3 regions of the Pectobacterium carotovorum genome follow, and region 1 is predicted to be linked to each of the others. Evidence: predicted binding sites of a transcription regulator. Region 1 holds the regulator's gene; each other region holds the start of a gene.
The links. The regulator Fur, encoded in region 1, represses iron uptake genes when iron is present. The targets are predictions, from matches to a motif close to ATAATAATGAGAACNACTATCAA.
Positions count from the first base shown of each region.

Region 1 (6,585 bases):
CCAGCGATTTGTAGGCCTCCAGCGGTGAACTGCCTGTCGGCAATCCCAGAATAAAAGGGCGATCTGCACTGGGCTTGAAAGCGTTAATTTTCTCAACGATGTGGCGGGCGGCCCATTTTCCGACGTCGGCGGCGGTGGTTAAAGGAATGAGTCTCATCAGCGCTCTCCTGATTTTTAGTGGAATTAAATACGTTATTGCGCAAATCGCGCCAGCTGCGCGTTTTGTCTATGCATTAAAATTAGTCTACTCCGTTTTTTTTAATCTTGAAATAAGTTGGGGTTTTATTCAGGTATAAACTTTTTGTATGCAGTTTTTTGGTGATTTTTATCACATAATTACGGGGTTTAATTTGTGTAGCGAATTATTTTTCTTACACTCCCCCTGAGAACCACCGCTGCCACATTTTTTCGACAATGGCGTTTTTCGACAGCGACGTTCTTCGGCAGTGAAATTTATTGGCAGGTTTGTTTGCCCCACAACATTTCATTACCTCGCAAAGGTAAGAGAGGGAAAAGTGAGTACTCTGAGCTATTTACAAAAAGTCGGTCGGGCATTGATGGTGCCTGTCGCGACGCTGCCTGCTGCCGCTATCCTGATGGGGATAGGTTACTGGATTGATCCGGTTGGCTGGGGAAGCGAGAACGCGTTGGCGGCACTCCTCATCAAATCGGGTGAAGCGATTATCGGGCATATGGCCGTGCTGTTTGCGGTTGGTGTCGCGTACGGTATGTCGAAAGATAAAGATGGCGCGGCGGCATTGACCGGCTTTGTTGGCTATCTGGTGGTGACCACGCTGTGTTCACCAGCCGTTGTCGCCATGATCCAACGGATCCCTGTTGAACAGGTGCCCGCTGCGTTTGGCAAGATTGAAAACCAGTTCATCGGGATTCTGGTCGGTGTGATGTCCGCCGAATTGTATAACCGCTTTAGTCAGGTTGAACTGCCTAAGGCGCTGTCGTTCTTCAGCGGACGCCGTTTGGTCCCGATTCTGGTTTCTTTCCTGATGATTCTGGTGGCGTTCATTTTAATGTACGTCTGGCCGGTGATTTACAATGCGCTGGTGTCGTTCGGCGAACATATTCAACAGCTGGGATCGGTTGGCGCCGGGGTTTATGCCTTCTTTAACCGCTTGCTGATTCCTGTTGGGCTGCACCACGCGCTGAACTCCGTGTTCTGGTTCGATGTCGCGGGCATCAACGATATTCCTAACTTCCTGGCTGGCCAGCAGTCTATTGATTCAGGTAAAGCCGTAGTGGGGATCACCGGACGTTATCAGGCGGGCTTCTTCCCGATTATGATGTTCGGCCTGCCGGGTGCGGCGCTGGCGATTTATCACTGCGCGCGTCCTGAGAACAAAAGCAAAGTGGCTGGGATCATGCTGGCGGCGGCATTTGCCTCCTTCTTCACCGGGATCACCGAGCCGCTGGAGTTCTCATTCATGTTTGTGGCGCCGGTGCTGTATTTCCTGCATGCGTTACTGACGGGTTTTTCCGTCTTTATCGCGGCCAGCATGCATTGGATTGCCGGCTTTGGCTTCAGTGCTGGTCTGGTGGACATGGTGCTATCCTCGCGCAACCCGCTGGCTACCCAGTGGTATATGCTGCTTGCACAGGGGCTGGCATTCTTTGTCATTTACTACGTGGTGTTCCGTTTTACCATCACGCGCTTCAACCTGTTAACGCCGGGGCGTGAGCTGGCCGTGAGCGGTAGCGAAGCTGATGGATATGACGTGAGTACCGCATCCGCGAGCGAGAAATCAGGCGATGCAGCGTCACTGGCGCGGGGTTACTTGCAGGCGCTGGGTGGGAAAGACAATTTGCTCGGTATTGATGCCTGTATCACGCGTCTGCGTTTGAACGTGGCGGATTCCTCTCTGGTTGATGATGCACAGGCGAAGCGTCTAGGTGCGGCGGGCGTTATTCGTCTGAATAAGCAAAGCGTACAGATTGTCGTGGGCACACAGGCTGAATCGATAGCGAACGCACTGAAAGCAGAGCACAGCAAGGCGTAATATAACGACGCTATGCTGATGAAATTGATAGGGCGAGATGGCAATCTTGCCCTTTTTTTTCGTTATGAATAATTAAATGAAACTAACGGTTGTTTCCCAGCGTAGCTTGTTGGATCATTGTCGGTTATACGTCGTTTTAGCATTGAGGAATGAAGAATGAGTGAGGCTGAAGCCCGCCCAACCAACTTTATCCGTCAGATTATCGATGAAGATCTGGCGTCCGGTAAGCATGACCATATTCAGACGCGTTTCCCGCCAGAGCCGAATGGCTATCTGCATATTGGGCATGCAAAATCTATTTGCCTGAATTTTGGTATCGCGCGTGACTATCAGGGGCAATGCAACCTGCGTTTTGACGACACCAACCCGGTAAAAGAAGATATCGAGTACGTTGAGTCGATCAAACGTGATGTCGAGTGGCTGGGCTTTTCATGGAGCGGCGACGTTCGCTATTCTTCTGATTATTTCGATCAACTGCATGCGTATGCGGTTGAGCTGATCGGTAAAGGGCTGGCTTACGTCGATGAACTGACGCCCGAGCAGATCCGTGAATACCGCGGTACGTTGACGGCGCCGGGCAAAAACAGCCCTTACCGCGACCGTACCGTGCAGGAAAACCTGGCGCTGTTTGAAAAAATGCGTAACGGCGGGTTTGCGGAAGGCACGGCATGCCTGCGTGCAAAAATCGATATGGCATCGTCCTTTATCGTGATGCGCGATCCGGTGCTGTACCGTATTAAATTTGCCGATCACCACCAGACGGGTAACAAGTGGTGCATCTACCCGATGTATGACTTCACCCACTGCATCTCCGATGCGCTGGAAGGGATCACGCATTCACTGTGTACGCTGGAATTCCAGGATAACCGCCGCCTGTACGACTGGGTGTTGGACAACATTACGATTCCTTGCCATCCGCGTCAGTACGAATTCTCCCGCCTCAATCTCGAATACGCGATTATGTCCAAGCGTAAGCTGAATCAGCTGGTTGTGGAAAACGTCGTTGAAGGATGGGACGATCCGCGTATGCCGACCATCTCTGGTCTGCGCCGTCGTGGTTATAGCGCAGCTTCTATCCGTGAATTCTGTGTGCGCATCGGCGTCACGAAGCAGGATAACAACGTGGAAATGGCCGCGCTTGAATCCTGTATCCGCGACGATCTGAATGAGAACGCCCCGCGTGCGATGGCGGTACTGGATCCGGTCAAAGTGGTGATCGAGAATCTGCCAGCCGGGCACGAAGAATTTGTCGCGATGCCAAACCATCCGAACAAGCCGGAAATGGGTTCACGTCAGGTCGCATTCAGCCGTGAGATTTATATCGATCGCGCTGACTTCCGTGAAGAAGCCAACAAACAGTACAAGCGCTTGGTGCTGGGTAAAGAAGTTCGTCTGCGTAATGCCTATGTGATCAAAGCAGATCGCATTGAAAAAGATGAGCAGGGCACCATCACCACGGTTTACTGTAGCTATGATGCAGAGACGCTGAGCAAAGATCCGTCTGATGGACGTAAAGTAAAAGGCGTGATTCACTGGGTTTCTGCGGCACACGCTGTACCTGCAGAATTCCGTTTGTACGATCGTCTGTTCAGTGTGGCGAACCCGGGTGCGGCAGAAGATTTCCTGTCGACGATTAACCCAGACTCACTGAAGATTACGCAAGGTTTTGTAGAAGCGAGCCTGGCACAGGCAGAAGCAGAGAAGGCGTATCAGTTTGAGCGCGAAGGTTACTTCTGTGCTGACCGCGTTTACTCCAGTGCAGAACATCTGGTGTTTAACCGTACGGTTGGACTGCGAGATACCTGGGTAGGCTAACGCCACCGGGAAGAAGACAAAAATAAAACCGCCTCGGCGGTTTTATTTTTTTATGCGGTCGATTTATCGTGTGGAATCGTGCAGGGTTTCATCCTCTCGGCAATCCCCTTCACTGCAATGCCCATAGAGATACAGACTGTGGTTGGATAGCTTGATGCCGTGTCTTTCTGCGATCTCACGCTGACGTGCTTCGATAGACTCATCGCGGAATTCAATGACTTTGCCACAGTCGAGGCAAATTAAGTGATCGTGATGATGCTGCTGCGTCAATTCAAAGACGGATTTGCCGCCTTCGAAGTTATGACGGGTTACGATACCCGCATCATCAAACTGGTTGAGTACGCGATAGACGGTAGCAAGACCAATCTCTTCGCCCATATCAATCAGTTTCTTATATAAATCTTCCGCACTGACGTGATGGCAGACAGGGTCCTGTAACACTTCCAGTATTTTCAGTCTTGGAAGAGTGACTTTCAGGCCGGCCTTCTTTAATGCGGTATTGTTGTCAGTCATGCGGGTTTAATCCTGTTGCTTACTTATCAATGGAGGCTGCCTAGCCTATGACATCGGTCGGCTCAAAAAATGCAAAAGCGTCTCAATTATAGAACCGCGCATACAAAATGAAAACAAGGGAATGTTAACAATATTGTCCCCATTCACACTATTGGTATACAACGCAATTCGTTGTTGATGAATGAGGAAATGATGATGCACATACAAAGCCGATGGGATTATTGTACAGGTTTACTGATAGAAGTTAAAAAAATGTATCAATTATTATGAAAGGTTTTACCTATCAATGCTGTTTCGGCTCTGATAGGGATTATCAGAGCCGAAATGGCTTAGCCAACCAGTTCTTTCAGGTTCAGCTCATCGCTGATCTGTTTTACCCAAGCGGTTACGCGTTCGCTGGTCAGTTCAGGCTGACGGTCTTCATCGATAGCCAGACCGATGAAGTGATTGTCGTCGGCGAGTCCTTTAGAGGCTTCAAAGTAATAGCCCTCTGTTGGCCAGTGGCCAACAATCGTCGCGCCGCGAGGTTCGATAATGTCACGGATGGTGCCCATGGCATCACAGAAGTATTCTGCATAGTCTTCCTGATCGCCGCAACCAAACAGGGCAACCAGTTTTCCTTCGAAATCAACTTCTTCCAGCGAGGGGAAGAAGTCATCCCAATCGCACTGAGCTTCACCGTAATACCAGGTTGGAATACCCAGCAGCAGAATATCGAAACCTTCGAGGTCTTCTTTGCTGCTTTTGGCGATGTCATGAACATCTGCAACGTTGGTGCCTAACTGCTGTTGGATCGTTTTGGCGATGTTTTCAGTGTTGCCAGTATCACTGCCAAAGAATATTCCGATGAGTGCCATGAATTGAATAACCTCTTGATTCCTAATGGTATGGTGTAATGTTTCACCCACTTATCCGTTAATAATAACAGACACTCACATCAGGAGAAACTCGTATCGGTAAGGATGCGTAAATCAAAGGCGTATGAAATGTGGAGGGTAGTAAAAGAAACGAAATGCATCTCTGCCGACGCTAAATTCCCCATAATGAATAGGGATTATGTTATCGTCTGGGATTAAACGCACATTTCCTTAATATCTTGGTGGATATTTATTTATAACAATGTTTCATTTTTTATGAATGCGCTTTTTATTTTTACAACTAATTCCGATTGTAATTAAAAGCAGACTTCTTTTTGTAAGAAATAAAAGTCACCTCACGGTACGTTACTATTCATGAGAATTAAAATGCATACAAAAGATAATGTTTTTATCGAATTGAAAACCTGTAACATTTCTCGGGAATATTCCTAATGAATGGAAATAAGAATTATAACCATTTACAGACAAGACGATGAAAATACAGAAGGGAAAGGTTTTAATCTTTTGATGTTAAAGAATAAAGTGAAAATTCAGCGTAAATTGCCTTGCCCACTGACAGCATGCTGATGCCAACGCACACGGGGCGCGGGCGGTAGCGCTTTTGATGATAACTCTCTGATTAAAGGCCTTATATCTATAAAAACAGGTAAATTCATTCTCAATATGAAAAATTATATTAATAAATATAGCGAGAACGCTAAATATTCTCTGTGTTTAGCCGATGAGTTAGCGTGGTTTTTGAGTTTTCAACTCGGTGAAATGTGAACGCTAGGGAGAAGTGACCTGTTTCATGGTGTGAATTTTCTGATTCATATCGGTTGATTAGCGATAAAAATCTTTTTAACCATTTTCCTGATTTGGAGTGAGCTATGAGACTTATAAAAAATATTGCCATCAGAACCGCTATGCTATGGGTACTGGGCATTTTTTGTGTCCTTTGGGGTGGCGTATCGATATATACCATGTTCTCTTTTAAAGAGATGACGGCGACCTCGAAAACCAGCACCTTGCTGGTTCAGAACATGAACTTTATCAACCAGGGCAACGATCAATACTTCCGTATGGTAACCCGTCTGGCGCGTGCAGTTGACGCTCGCCGCAGCGGTGATAATACCACTGCAGATAAAGAGCAGGCTTCTGCGCTCGTCGCGCTGGATAAACTGAAGTCTGATTTGGTGGCGTTTAATGCTATCGATCATGCGGGTCTGGATGCCGCGCTGGTGCAGGCCGTCAGCCGTGACTGGAACAATCTGGTTACTCAGGGCGTTGAGCCGCTTTACCAAAAGGCCGTTGCCAACGCGCTGGATGATTACCAAAATCAGGCCAAGAACGTTGTGCCGCCATTGAGTCGCCAATTTGGCGCGTCC
Region 1 is NZ_JAXAFK010000001.1:550,344-556,928, forward strand. It holds gene nagB (glucosamine-6-phosphate deaminase) at 1-157, opposite strand, end outside; gene nagE (N-acetylglucosamine-specific PTS transporter subunit IIBC) at 516-2,012, shown strand; gene glnS (glutamine--tRNA ligase) at 2,169-3,827, shown strand; gene fur (ferric iron uptake transcriptional regulator) at 3,891-4,340, opposite strand; gene fldA (flavodoxin FldA) at 4,670-5,197, opposite strand; gene R9X49_RS02380 (methyl-accepting chemotaxis protein) at 6,088-6,585, shown strand, end outside.

Region 2 (6,585 bases), on a different contig from region 1:
GCGATAAACCGCCGCGAATAAAGCCGACAAAGATGTAAGCGAAGCTGACCAGCCGACGGGCGATGCCGCCTTCGGCCATGATTGCTCCGGCCAGAATAAAGAAAGGAATCGCCAGCAGCGAAAATTTGTTCACGCCGTTGGTAATCTGGATCATGACTGCTTCAAGCGGCAGATCGATCCAGAACGCGCCAACGATGGCACTCAACCCTACTGCGTAGGCAACGGGAACACCGACCGCCAGCAGCACGGCCAATGTAGCAACAAGAATAAATGCATCCATGGTATTGGCTCCGAATTAAGAACTGCCAAGCATTACCACAGGGCGTTTATCCTGCGGGCCGAAAAACATTTTTTCGATGATGAAGAGCACGGTGATTAACGAACCGATAGGCAGCGGTAAATAGCTTTCACCCGCGGTTAATAAGGGAAACTCCGCAACGGGCTGTTCCCATAATTCCAGGCAAAGCAACGTGCTGTAATAGAGAATAAACAGGCTGATTAAGAGCATCAGGAGGTTCGACAGATGAACGCAAATCTTCTTACCGGATTCTGGCAATCTGTCGGTTAACATGCTGACGGCAATATGTGAGTTGGAACGGTAACTGACTGCGGCACCGACAAAAGTAAACGTCACCATACAAATGATTGAAATGGGTTCTGGCCAGGATAATGCAGCATTTAATACATAGCGTGCGAATATTCCGACTGGAATCACGAGCGTCATAATTAATAACGCCAGACCAGAAACCCACATGGCAATACGATAGAGAACATCCATACTGGAAAGATAAGACTGTGCCATTGCGCCACCTATATTCACTTCGCTGAGTGAGCCGCGAAGGATAATTGTTAATATCGGGCAATTCATGGTGGCGGATAAATAGCAGGCTATTTATCCGCTGAGATGAGATATTGATTATTGGACGTCAGCGACGGCTTTAATCAGATCCTGATATTTGGCACCAAACTGATCGCGTACGGGCTGGGTGGCTTTGAAATAATATTCGGTATCAATATCATGGAATTGAACGCCGCCGGCCTTCATTTTATCCAGAGATTGCTGAGTATATTCATTCCACAGCACGCGCTGTTCTTGCTGCGCTTCTTTCGCCAGCTTCAGGATAAGGTCCTGATCCTCTTTAGAAAGTTTGTCCCATTTGGTTTTGGAATACAGGAACAGCTCAGGGATAATGAAGTGGCGGCTCCAGGTATAGTTTTTCACGACAGGCAGGTAGTTGTGTGCGACAAACGTTGGTGGGTTATTTTCGGTACCGTCGATCACGCCGGTTTGCATGCCGCTGAAGACTTCACTGACGCCCATTGCGATTGAGTTGGCGCCCATGGCTTTTAGCGTTGCCAGCGCGACCGGGCTACCCTGGACGCGAATTTTCATGCCCTTGAGGTCTTCTGGTTTCACCACTGGCTGCTTGGTGATTAGGTTACGCGTTCCCGCGTCCATCCAGCCCAGAAAAACCAATTTTGACTTACTGCTATGGGTAATCTTGTCACCAATTTCCTGGCCGATTTTTCCATCCAGCACTTTGTGCATATGATCTTCATCACGGAAAATATAGGGCAGCGTGAAGACTTCTATTTCCGGCAAAATAGCGGCAACGGGCGTCATGGATACGCGAATAATATCAATCGCGCCGAGCTGCGCCTGCTCAATCATTTGTTTCTCATCACCTAATACGCCGCCGGGGAAAGTTTTAATTTCCAGCCTGCCATTGGTGGCGGCTTTTAGTTTCTCTCCCATTTTCTGAACTGCGACGACATTAGGGTAACCTTCAGGGTGAACATCAGAGGCTTTAATTTGTTGTGCCTGAATCGCTTGGCTCATCAGGAGTGCAGTAGAACCCAGACAAACGCCGATCAATGTTTTCGACAGCTTCATTGAATTATCTCCAGAGGTGGGGTGACATTATCGATAATCAAATGGTGATTTAAAAATATAAACCCATGAAAAATAGAATAATGAAGAATGGGTTTAATGATGAGAATACGGCAGCCTACTAGGTATTATTGTGGCGCGCATCAGTATTCTCTGCGAGTTAAGCTAACCTATTATACAACTTCGTAGAATGACTCGTGTCACAAAAGAAAAAGCTAATATGAAATGCTGTTTTATATGGATTTTATTCCTGTTTACCTCACGGGAATATGCGTAACATGGTGTTTTTATTTATCTTATTGTGTGCTTATGTATCTATTTATTTCAGTAAACTTATCGCCCGCTATTGTGAAATGGTGTGATAACTTAATGTTGATCACAAAAAGCCGATCGTAAAAATTCGATTATAAAATCCGGGATATCACGCCGCGTTGAGGAGCGTTTTGCCTGAGATATTCCGGAATATGCCTCTTCTTTCTCGTTTTTATGCTTTTTCTGCCGATATGCAGGCAATACCCCCAAAAACCCTGTTAGAACGCAAGAAAAGTGCATTATCTTGTGTAAATAATAATGAGAACGACTATCAATTCGTTCAGGGTTTGGTATCATTTCACGCTGCGTTATTGCGGCATTATACCTGCGAATATGTGCGGATATTGTACAGAACCGATGATTGTACAGAACAGATGATTGTACAGAACGAATGGTGGAGGCACAGCGTGAAGACGGCTGTCAGTAATACAACTCAACAGGTGTTATCAACCTGGCAAAAAAAACGTGGCGCGTTCAGCGCATTTTCCCGTAGCGTGCTGGTTATCCTGCTGTGTACGGCGGGACTAAGTGGAAATGCGTTTGCGGCTCCCGCAACGGCACCGTTATCGACAGAGAATACCGCACCTGCCACTCAGCCTGCTGCGGCGTCTCCTTCTGCCCCTGTGGCGACTGATGCACTGGCGCCGACGTCAGCACTCGCATTGCCTGCCAGTGCGGCACCGGGCACCAATAACCTGATGAAAACCGATTTGTCCGTCTGGGGTATGTACCAGCACGCTGATGCCGTGGTGAAAACGGTGATGATCGGCTTGCTGCTGGCCTCCGTGATTACCTGGGCGATCTTCTTCAGTAAAAGCGTTGAGATGTCTGGTGCGAAACGCCGCCTGCGCCGCGAATATCTGGCGTTGGAACAGGCGAGAACGCTGGACGATGCGCTGGAAACGGCCGACGCGTTCAAAGCTGGCAGCGTCGCACAGCAGCTGCTGGTGGATGCGCAGAACGAACTGGAACTTTCCGCACGTTCTGATGACAACAACGGGATTAAAGAACGTACCGCATTTCGTCTGGAACGTCGCGTGGCGGCTACCGGTCGTCATATGGGACGTGGTAACGGCTATCTGGCCACGGTCGGCGCGGTCGCTCCGTTCGTGGGGCTGTTTGGTACGGTATGGGGCATCATGAACAGCTTCATCGGTATCGCACAGACGCAAACCACCAATCTGGCGGTAGTCGCACCGGGGATCGCAGAAGCCCTGCTGGCGACGGCGATTGGTCTGGTTGCCGCGATTCCTGCGGTAGTTATCTATAACGTCTTTGCTCGTTCGATTGCCAGCTACAAAGCGATGGTCGGCGATGTGGCTGCGCAAGTGCTGCTGTTGCAAAGTCGCGATCTCGACGTGGCTGCCAGCAACGATAACCGGGCGTCTTCAGCAGCGCATAAACTGCGGGTGGGTTAAGTCATGGCGATGCATTTGAAGGAGGACGTGAGTGATGACGGTGAAATGCATGACATTAACGTCACGCCGTTCATTGACGTCATGCTGGTTCTGCTGATTATCTTCATGGTGGCGGCACCGCTGGCAACGGTAGACATTCGTGTCGATCTGCCAGCCTCATCGGCAGCACCGCAGCCACGACCGGAAAAACCGCTCTATCTGACGGTAAAAGCAGATAAGCAAATGTTCCTGGGGGAAGAGGTGGTTAGCGAGCAGTCGCTGGCGCAGGTGCTGGACGCAAAAACCAGCGCTAACAAAGAAACGACCATCTTCTTTCAGGCAGATAAAAGCGTCGATTATGAAACCATCATGAGCGTGATGGATTCACTGCGTAAAGCGGGCTACCTCAAGGTTGGCTTGGTCGGTGCGGAAACCGCAGCCGCTAAATAACGGCTGAGGGTTGTGTTTCAAGAAGGAATGCGGGGTGAACATTCAAACCGCGTTCCTTTTTTTACGTCTGTAGATTTACGTCCCGATGATGGCAGGGCGCTTTGGGCGTTGGCCTACGCCCGCGAATCAGGATGACGCCAGTGAATCCGCGTTGGGATATAGCGCCGATCTTCTTCAAGCGGCTGCTGTGCAATCAGGCTGGTCACCATCTCAAAGCTGCTGCGCGCCAGGTTTTCACAATCCTGCGCCACGGTGTCGATCTTCAGCGGTAAACAATCAAACAGATAGTGATCGTCAAAGCAGCACAGTCGGATGCCGCTTTCCATCAGGTTATGCTGGTTCATGTAACGCAGCACGCCTTCCATCAGGCCACAGGCCGCGACAAACAGCGCTTTTGGCGGGCGACCCAGCGTGGCACACAGCTGAGCAAACATTTCATAACCCGCGCTGGGGTGATAGCTGCCGTGAATAATCCACTCCGGCTTGCAGTCTATGCCTGCGCGTGCCAGACCGAGCTGGAAGCCTTCCAGACGGTGGCGAGTCGGAGAAATACGCGGCTGGCCGCCAAGAAAATAGAACTCATCACGATGCTGGCGGGCGATACGCTCGACCATTTCCGCCGTGGATTCTACTGCTTCGGAAATCACCATCGGCAGTGTGGAATCACCAATCACCCGGTCAAATTGTATGACGGGCAACTGCTGATTAATTTTCTGATACTCGGTGTCGCTCAACAGGCTGGAGGCGACAATCAGACCATCGACCTGACGTTGCACCAGACTGTTGACCGCCATCATCTCCTGACTGGCGTTTTCGTCGGTGCAGGCAATCAGCAGCTGTAGCCCTGCTTCACGGCACAGCATTTCCAGTTCGCGGGAAATGACGGCAAACCCGTAGTTGGTCATTTCCGGCACCACAAACCCCAGCGTGTTGCTGCGTGAGGAACGCAGCGAACGTGCGTGAATACTGGGCTGATAACGCTGCTCATGCGCGACGGCTAAAATACGATCGCGGGTTTCATCAGAAACGCGAAACTCTTTACTGCGTCCGTTAAGTACCAGACTGGCGGTGGATTTTGATACACCGGCCAGCGCGGCGATGTCACTGATTGTTATGCGTTTAGTCGGTTTCACCGCGAGGTCTGCTATCAGAAAAAAGGGAAGTTATTCTATCACGCATGGCGCTAACAGCCAGTGCTGTAGCGTTAATCGCCCAGAGCCGCTGAATGTCATGATCGCGTCACTTTCCGGGAAATAGCGTGCAGACATCACAGCCTCGCCGTCGTTGATAAAAATTTCAATGCTGGAGCGATCGCACAGGATCTGCAATTGACTCAGCTCACCACGCCAGTAGCGATGTTCGGGTTCGCCAGTGCGGCGGTTGCGTCGGCTCAGCGTGACACGTTCCCCATCCCAACAGAGAACCAGCTGGGAGGCGAGGCTGAACTGGAATTCCCCCTGAACGGTGATGAGGATTTCCGCGCTGCTGGCATGAAGCGGAGACGCGTAGTCTGCGGCACCATGCCAGGTGTAATGCTGTCTGCGCAGCTGTTGCAGTTCACGTGCAGGGCGTTGATAAACGCGATCGCCATGCAGCGTGAGTTCGCGCGGGCAGGTCATGGTATGGATCCAGCCGTACTCGATCGTCGGTTCAAAAAATTCATTATCGTCGGGAATCGACATCCAGCCGAACAGCAGGCGTCGCCCGTCGTCACTCAGCGTGGTTTGCGGAGCGTAAAACTCAAAGCCGAGATCCAGTTCGTGGAAACCCTGATGCGGATAAGCGCCATTGTCGTAGTTAAGCGAGCCGATAAAATAGCCCGCCTGGAAGGTATTCAGATAGCGTTCTTCTTCGGCGGGAAGCCCCTGCGGGCAGCAGATCAGCACGTCTTTTCCATCCAACGGGAACAGGTCCGGGCACTCCCACATGTAGCCAAAATCCCCGAGCCCGCCCAAACGGGAACCGGCGATCTCACCGATCTTTTCCCACGCCAGCAGATCGTCAGAACGGTAGAGCAGTACTTTCCCTTGCAGGTCGAGATCCTGTGCGCCGAGCACCATGTACCAGCGGTTGTCATGACGCCACACTTTCGGATCGCGAACGTGCCCGGTGTAGCCGTCAGGGAGCGTCAGAACCGCGCCCAGTTTGTCATATTCACCGTTAGGATTCTCACGGGCGAGGCACTGAAATGCGGTACGTGAGCCATCGTCGTATTTCACGTTACCCGTATACATCAGCATGATCGCGCCCTGATCCACCACGGCAGAGCCAGAGTAGCAGCCGTGGCTTTCATAGCTTTCACTTGGCACCAATGCGACCGGTTCATGCGTCCAGTTCACCAGATCGGCGGAGCTCCAGTGCCCCCAGAATTTTGCTCCGTGGGCACAAGATAAAGGATTCCACTGATAAAACAGATGGTAACGCCCGTTGTGATGAATAAATCCGTTCGGATCGTTGAGCAGACCCACGCACGGGGACAGATGCCATTCCGGGCGATACGGGTCTTCCTGTTTCCGTGCGTGGCCTGACATCAGG
Region 2 is NZ_JAXAFK010000002.1:132,486-139,070, forward strand. It holds gene R9X49_RS12625 (TRAP transporter large permease) at 1-280, opposite strand, end outside; gene R9X49_RS12630 (TRAP transporter small permease) at 296-802, opposite strand; gene R9X49_RS12635 (TRAP transporter substrate-binding protein) at 917-1,894, opposite strand; gene exbB (tol-pal system-associated acyl-CoA thioesterase) at 2,611-3,621, shown strand; gene exbD (TonB system transport protein ExbD) at 3,625-4,050, shown strand; gene R9X49_RS12650 (substrate-binding domain-containing protein) at 4,164-5,183, opposite strand; gene R9X49_RS12655 (sucrose-6-phosphate hydrolase) at 5,214-6,585, opposite strand, start outside.
Region 2: exbB (tol-pal system-associated acyl-CoA thioesterase) is a predicted target of Fur. The motif match lies at 2,456-2,478, and genes of this name have one in related genera.

Region 3 (6,585 bases), 1.3 Mb from region 1:
TGTTTACTTGGCAATAATGACACTATCCAAACACGCAATCTCTTCCCTCAGCCTGGTTATCGCCCTCTCTGCTGGCATTACGCAGAGCCGCGCTGACACCATTTGGCTGAACAACGGCGACAAGCTCACAGGGAAAATCACGCTGCTCGACGGCGGTAAACTGTTTATCAACACCGACTATGCTGGCTCTATTTCTGTAGCCTGGGACAAGGTGAAAACCTTTGAATCCGACCATGGTCTGGTGATTCAAGGCGAACGCTACGAAAAAGGCGTACTGTATCCGACGATCAAAGCGGGCGAAAACCGCGCTATCGTCGCGAACCCGTCGCTTGCTAACGAAGCTGCTGGTCCGCAAACATTGCCGCTTTCCGAAATTACGTCCATCGTCGCGCAGAAACCGCTGGTGACCGATTTCGCCTGGAAAGGCAACATTGATGCCGGCATGTCGCACAAGAAAAGTTCGACAGAAACGGATAACTACGATGTGACGCTGAACACCAAAGCGCGTCACGACACGTGGCGACACAACCTTGATGCCAGTTACCATTTGGCAAAAGAGGATAAAGTCGAGAGCACCAAGAATGCGGCTGGCGAATATGCGCTGGATAAGTTCGTGGATGAGAACTGGTTCTGGCAGGGTCGTTATCAGTACAAACGCGACTGGATCGAAAGTATTAAAATCAACCGTTCTTTCGGTCTCGGTCCTGGTTATCAGTTCTGGGATAACGATTTAGGCGCGTTCTCTCTGACCTCGCTGGTCAACTCCCAAACCTTCGTGTACCGCGATCAGGGCGATGATGACTTCTACTCTGGTGCGATTAAGTGGGCGTACAACCGCTATATGTTCAGCAAATCGGTTGAAGCCTTCACCAACGGTGAATTGGGCCGCTCATTTGACGGCACTGCGCCAATCTACCTGAAAGCGGATGCAGGCCTGCGCTTCAAGCTGACCGACTGGTCTTCTATGACGATGAAAGTGTCACGTACCCGTATCGAAAGTAATCAGGGGAATGTTGATGACACGCTGTACACCATGGGTGTTGGCGTAGGCTGGTAATTCGGTCGCTTCATACGTCTCAAGGTGAACGACGATATTGTCGTTCACCTCAACGCTCACCGCGCCGCTATTGTCCGTTTCCTGCCGCCGCAGAACACGACTGTTGCAGAACCCGCACCCGCTGCGCCAGTTCGCTCACGCTTGCATCTTCCGTCCCGTGATTTTTTAGCTCTTGCTCCAGCGCAAACAGATATTGCGCATTGGTGCCAAGCGGCCCGCTCGCACGGGCAATCAGCGGTGCAACGCTCTGAATACAGGTATCATTTTCATTCAGAGGATGTTCCGGTTCGGACACAAACACCAGCGCCGTCAGCGGTGCGCCATTTTTCCGCTGTAGTTCACACCAGAGCGGACGATAGCAGCCCGTCAGCATTTCACGCTTCCACAGCAGCTCCAGATCTTCACGCAGAGACGCTTCCGGTAACCGGAAAGCCAGACCTGTCGTTTGCCCACCGGGCTGCAACGCCAGCATCCGTCCTGGCTGGGTTACCGTTCCGCGGCCGATGGTGAGGCGCAGACAAAAGGCACGCTGCCACCCTGTCAGTGTAGCCAGACAGGTTTCTTCGGCGTCAAAAACCGGGTTCCACATTAGTGAACCGTAGCCAAATACCCAGACCGGACAGCTATTGGGCCGGAGCGCCAGCATCCTGTCCAACGAATCAGCCCGCTGTTGCGGCGTGAGTAGTAAGGTTTCTTCAATACAACCAAAAGACGTTCTACAATCTGCTTTCTGCAAAAAATCGCGTGTTAACACTACTTACCACCCCCAACCTTACTCTTTTCCTGCTCGTCAGATCGGCTCTCGCCCTGCGTTTAAAAACCTAACTGCTTCATCTGCTTAATTTTACACCACTATCAATCTTGAGGTTATTCATTTATGGCTTTGCGATCAAGTTTGATAGTGGTCACAAAAACTAAAAAAGTTCGTGATAATGTTTCACTCACGCAAGATTCCGCTTTTGTACCCTAAATCATTCGAGTTTAAGGCGGGTTGTATATCAACTAATCGGCAACGCGCCGCCAGACTTGACGTTTTCCTGATACAAACCTCATTTTTGTGACATCAGCAGCCTGCCGAGAATCGTGCGTTTACCGCTTATAGAAAAACGCCGACAGAATATCGACGGCGATAGGAATAATAACGGGCAGACATCAAATGATAACAATTATCATCTCGTGTTATTATCTTCTTTATTTTGGCATCGACTACCCACGGAGACACTGAATGGCAACGCCGCGTCAGCCTGTTTTAGTTCAGGTTAAACAGATCCACGATATTTCCCCTCATTTGCGCTGCATTACTTTCCATCATGACGCGTTGCGCGATTACCCAACCGAGCGATATGGCGCGCATATCAAACTCTTTCTGCCGCAGGCGGGACAGCAAAAGCCGGTTCTGCCAGCCATTGGCGAACGCGGCCCGGTCTGGCCGGAAGGCGAAGCCCGCCCTATCGTCCGCACCTATAGCGTCCGTGCGCTACGCCCAGAAGAGGCGGAACTGGATATGGTTTTCGCACTGCATGAACACGCCGGGCCTGCCGTCTCCTTTGCCCGTCAGGCCAAACCCGGTGATTGGGTCGGCATTTCACAACCCGGCGGCCCGCTCCCCATGCTGCCGCCAGCGGCCGCTTATTATCTGGCCGCTGACCCGTCTTCGCTCCCTGCGCTCATGGCGCTGTTGGAGAACCTGCCGGACGACGCTCAGGGACATGCCGTGATCCGTGTCGACAGTGAAGCAGATAAACTCGCTATCGCTAAACCATCACAGCTACAGCTGCACTGGGTCGTTGGCGGAACAGAGGCAACCGACACACTATTGCAGCATTTTCAGGCATTTCCTCCGGTGGAGAATGCGTTTTACTGGTTAGCGGGTGAGGATCGCATCGTGGTTCAGCTTCGCCGCCATGTACGTCGCGAACGCGGGTGTGAACGAAATCAGATGTATGCCGTGCCTTACTGGCGAGAGGGGTTAAATGAAGAGGATTATCATCATAAACGTCACGATATCATGGATAATCCTGATGAATAACCACAAAAAACACATTTGATATTATCATGATAGGGAGAAGATACGCAGATTCTCCCTTTTCATTTAAATTTCATATCAAAGCGTAAAAATCCGTAAAACTCCCCGCATCGCGTCGACAATCTGTTATCATCTTGTTCGTTTCATTACGTTATAACTACTTTTTAGTAACCTTTTGCTGTTTATTATTGTTTTAAGAGCTTAACAAATTTTTTTAAGACCTTAATAAATGGCTTTATGCCCTGAATAAGTCGAGTGGCCGGTATGCTAGCTTGAAGTATGACGGGGATATTTTGCCGCATCATTCCTCTGGATAAGGAGAACTCCCGCAATGAAGTCTCATGCTGAGGTGGTCAAAACTCGCCATCATGAATACTCGCTCATTTTTCCTGTTATTGCGCTGGCCGTGCTCTACATGTGGGGCACTTCACAAAATTTTGTCGCCATTCTCGGCATCAACGCCATCGCGCTAGCCGGGATACTGTTCAGCGCCTTCAGCGTGGTACGTCACGCCGACGTGCTCGCACACCGTCTGGGTGAACCCTACGGTTCATTGATCCTCAGCCTGTCCGTCGTCATTCTGGAAGTCAGCCTGATTTCAGCCCTGATGGCAACCGGTGATGCTGGCCCGGATCTGATGCGTGACACCCTCTATTCCATTATCGTGATTGTCACCGGTGGTCTGGTCGGTTTCGCCCTCTTACTCGGCGGCCGTAAATTCGCCACCCAGTACGTCAACCTGAGCGGCATCAAGCAGTATCTGATGGCGATCTTCCCATTGGCGGTGATTGTGCTGGTTTTCCCCAGCGCCTTGCCCGGTGGTAATTTCAGCGTAGCGCAGTCGTTGATTGTTGCTGCTATTTCTGCGGCGATGTACGGCGTTTTCCTGCTGATTCAAACGCGTACGCACCAAAGCCTGTTTGTGTATGAGCATGAAGACGAAGGCGACGGTGACGATCCGCACCATGGTAAACCGTCCGCACACAGCTCCCTGTGGCACACCGCCTGGCTGCTGGTTCATCTGGTTGCCGTTATCGCGGTCACCAAGACGAACTCCATGCCGCTGGAAACGCTGCTGACCGAAATGAATGCGCCGACGCAGTTTACGGGCTTCCTGGTCGCGTTATTAATCCTCTCTCCTGAAGGACTGGGAGCGATCCGCGCCGTCCTGAAAAATCAGGTACAGCGCGCTATGAACCTGTTTTTCGGTTCCGTGCTGGCAACCATTTCACTGACGGTCCCTACCGTTACGATTATCGCTATGATCACTGGCCGCACGCTGAACTTCGGTCTGGATATGCCGCACATCGTCGTGATGCTGTCAGTGCTGGTGCTATGCCACATTACGTTCTCCACCGGCAGAACCAACGTATTAAGCGGTAGTGCGCATCTGGCACTTTTTGCCGCCTATCTGATCACCATCACGCTGTAACCCCTCTGCCGACGCGGTTTTCGCCGCGTCGGCCCCGCAAGATTGCACTTCTCTTGATGTATATCTGGATCTTCTGAGCGCGTCCGGCGTATCGTAAGGCTGTCGTCGACGGACCGGCAGGCCCGCCATGTTGATTTACTTCCTTACTTTGGTTTCTGCTTAGATGAAAACGCACGGAATTAACGGCGTCAGGCCGTTCAGCGCGCTGATTGACGCGTGCTGGCGCGAAAAATATACGCTGCAACGTTTTACCCACGACATTATCGCCGGCGTTACCGTCGGTATCATCGCCATCCCTCTGGCGATGGCGCTGGCCATTGCCAGCGGCGTTCCCCCACAGTACGGGTTATATACCTCGGCTATTGCCGGGATCGTCATCGCCGTCAGCGGCGGTTCGCGCTACAGCGTGTCAGGCCCGACAGCCGCCTTCGTCGTTATTTTGTATCCCGTGTCGCAACAGTTCGGGCTCTCTGGCCTGCTGGTTGCCACCTTGCTTTCCGGTGTGTTTCTGCTGCTGATGGGGATCTGCCGCTTCGGCCGCCTGATTGAATACATTCCGCTTTCCGTGACGCTGGGGTTTACCTCCGGGATCGCCATCACCATCGGTACTATGCAAATCAAGGATTTCTTCGGCTTGCAGATGACCGTGGTTCCCGAGCATTACGTCGAAAAAGTGGCAGCGCTGGCGCAATCGCTGCCTACCCTGCACCTTGCGGATACGCTGATTGGAGCCACGACACTGCTGGTTCTCATCGTCTGGCCCAGACTCGGCATTCGCCTGCCCGGCCATTTGCCCGCACTGCTGGCAGGCGTCGCGGTGATGGGGATCATGTCGCTGCTCGGTGAAAATGTAGCCACCATCGGTTCCCGGTTCAGCTATATGCTGGCGGACGGTTCGCAAGGGCAAGGCATCCCGCCCATTCTGCCGCAGCTCATTCTGCCGTGGGATATTCCGTCACCAGATGGAAAGACGATGACGCTGGATTGGCAAAGTATTTCCGCTCTGCTGCCTGCCGCATTTTCTATGGCGATGCTGGGTGCGATTGAATCGCTGCTGTGCGCGGTCGTGCTGGACGGGATGACGGGCAAAAAACACAATTCTAACGCGGAACTGATGGGACAAGGTTTCGGCAACATTATCGCCCCGTTCTTTGGCGGTATTACCGCAACCGCGGCGATTGCCCGCTCCGCCGCCAACGTGCGCGCAGGCGCAAACTCGCCGATCTCCGCCGTGGTTCACGCACTGTTGGTGCTATTGGCGTTGCTGATACTTGCGCCGTGGCTGTCTTATCTGCCGCTGGCGGCAATGGCGTCGCTGCTGTTGATTGTCGCCTGGAACATGAGCGAAGCGCACAAGGTGGTGGATTTACTGCGCCACGGACCGAAAGACGACATCATCGTGATGCTGCTTTGCATGTCGTTGACCGTGCTGTTCGACATGGTGATCGCCATTACGGTCGGCATCGTGCTGGCGTCCCTGCTTTTCATGCGGCGCATCGCGCAGATGACCCGCCTGAGCGAACTGCCGGACACCAAAATACCGGATCATCTGGTATTGCGTGTTAACGGCCCGCTGTTTTTCGCCGCGGCAGAGCGCATCTTCAACGATCTGACCGTGCGCAGCGAAGGCTATCAAAATATCATCTTGCAGTGGGATGCGGTGCCAGTGCTGGATGCCGGCGGGCTTAATGCGTTCCTGCGCTTTAGCGAAACGCTGCCCGAAGGCAAGCAGCTCATCATCACCGACATTCCCTTCCAGCCGTTAAAAACGCTGGCGCGGGCGAAGATCCACCCGATTGAAGGACGGCTCAGCTTCTACGGCTCACTCGCACAGGCGATTGAGGCGACGACGGTGCGCCCCAGCGTAGCAAAAACAGAGTAGAAATATCGTGCAGGCCACGCCGTGCTAATGCTGCACGGCTGGCATGTTGAACCGGACGGACAGGCGTTCGTCCCGCAACGTTAAATCCAGCGCCGCGTCACATTCGCGGCTAATGGTGCCCAATTGCTCGTCCGTCAACGAATAAGGCAGTTGGATATCAAACACGTTCAAGCCTTGCTGGCGTGCCA
Region 3 is NZ_JAXAFK010000001.1:1,842,014-1,848,598, forward strand. It holds gene R9X49_RS08175 (DUF481 domain-containing protein) at 17-1,057, shown strand; gene R9X49_RS08180 (gamma-glutamylcyclotransferase) at 1,125-1,811, opposite strand; gene R9X49_RS08185 (siderophore-interacting protein) at 2,283-3,086, shown strand; gene chaA (sodium-potassium/proton antiporter ChaA) at 3,415-4,515, shown strand; gene dauA (C4-dicarboxylic acid transporter DauA) at 4,679-6,397, shown strand; gene R9X49_RS08200 (hypothetical protein) at 6,422-6,585, opposite strand, start outside.
Region 3: R9X49_RS08185 (siderophore-interacting protein) is a predicted target of Fur. The motif match lies at 2,208-2,230, and genes of this name have one in related genera.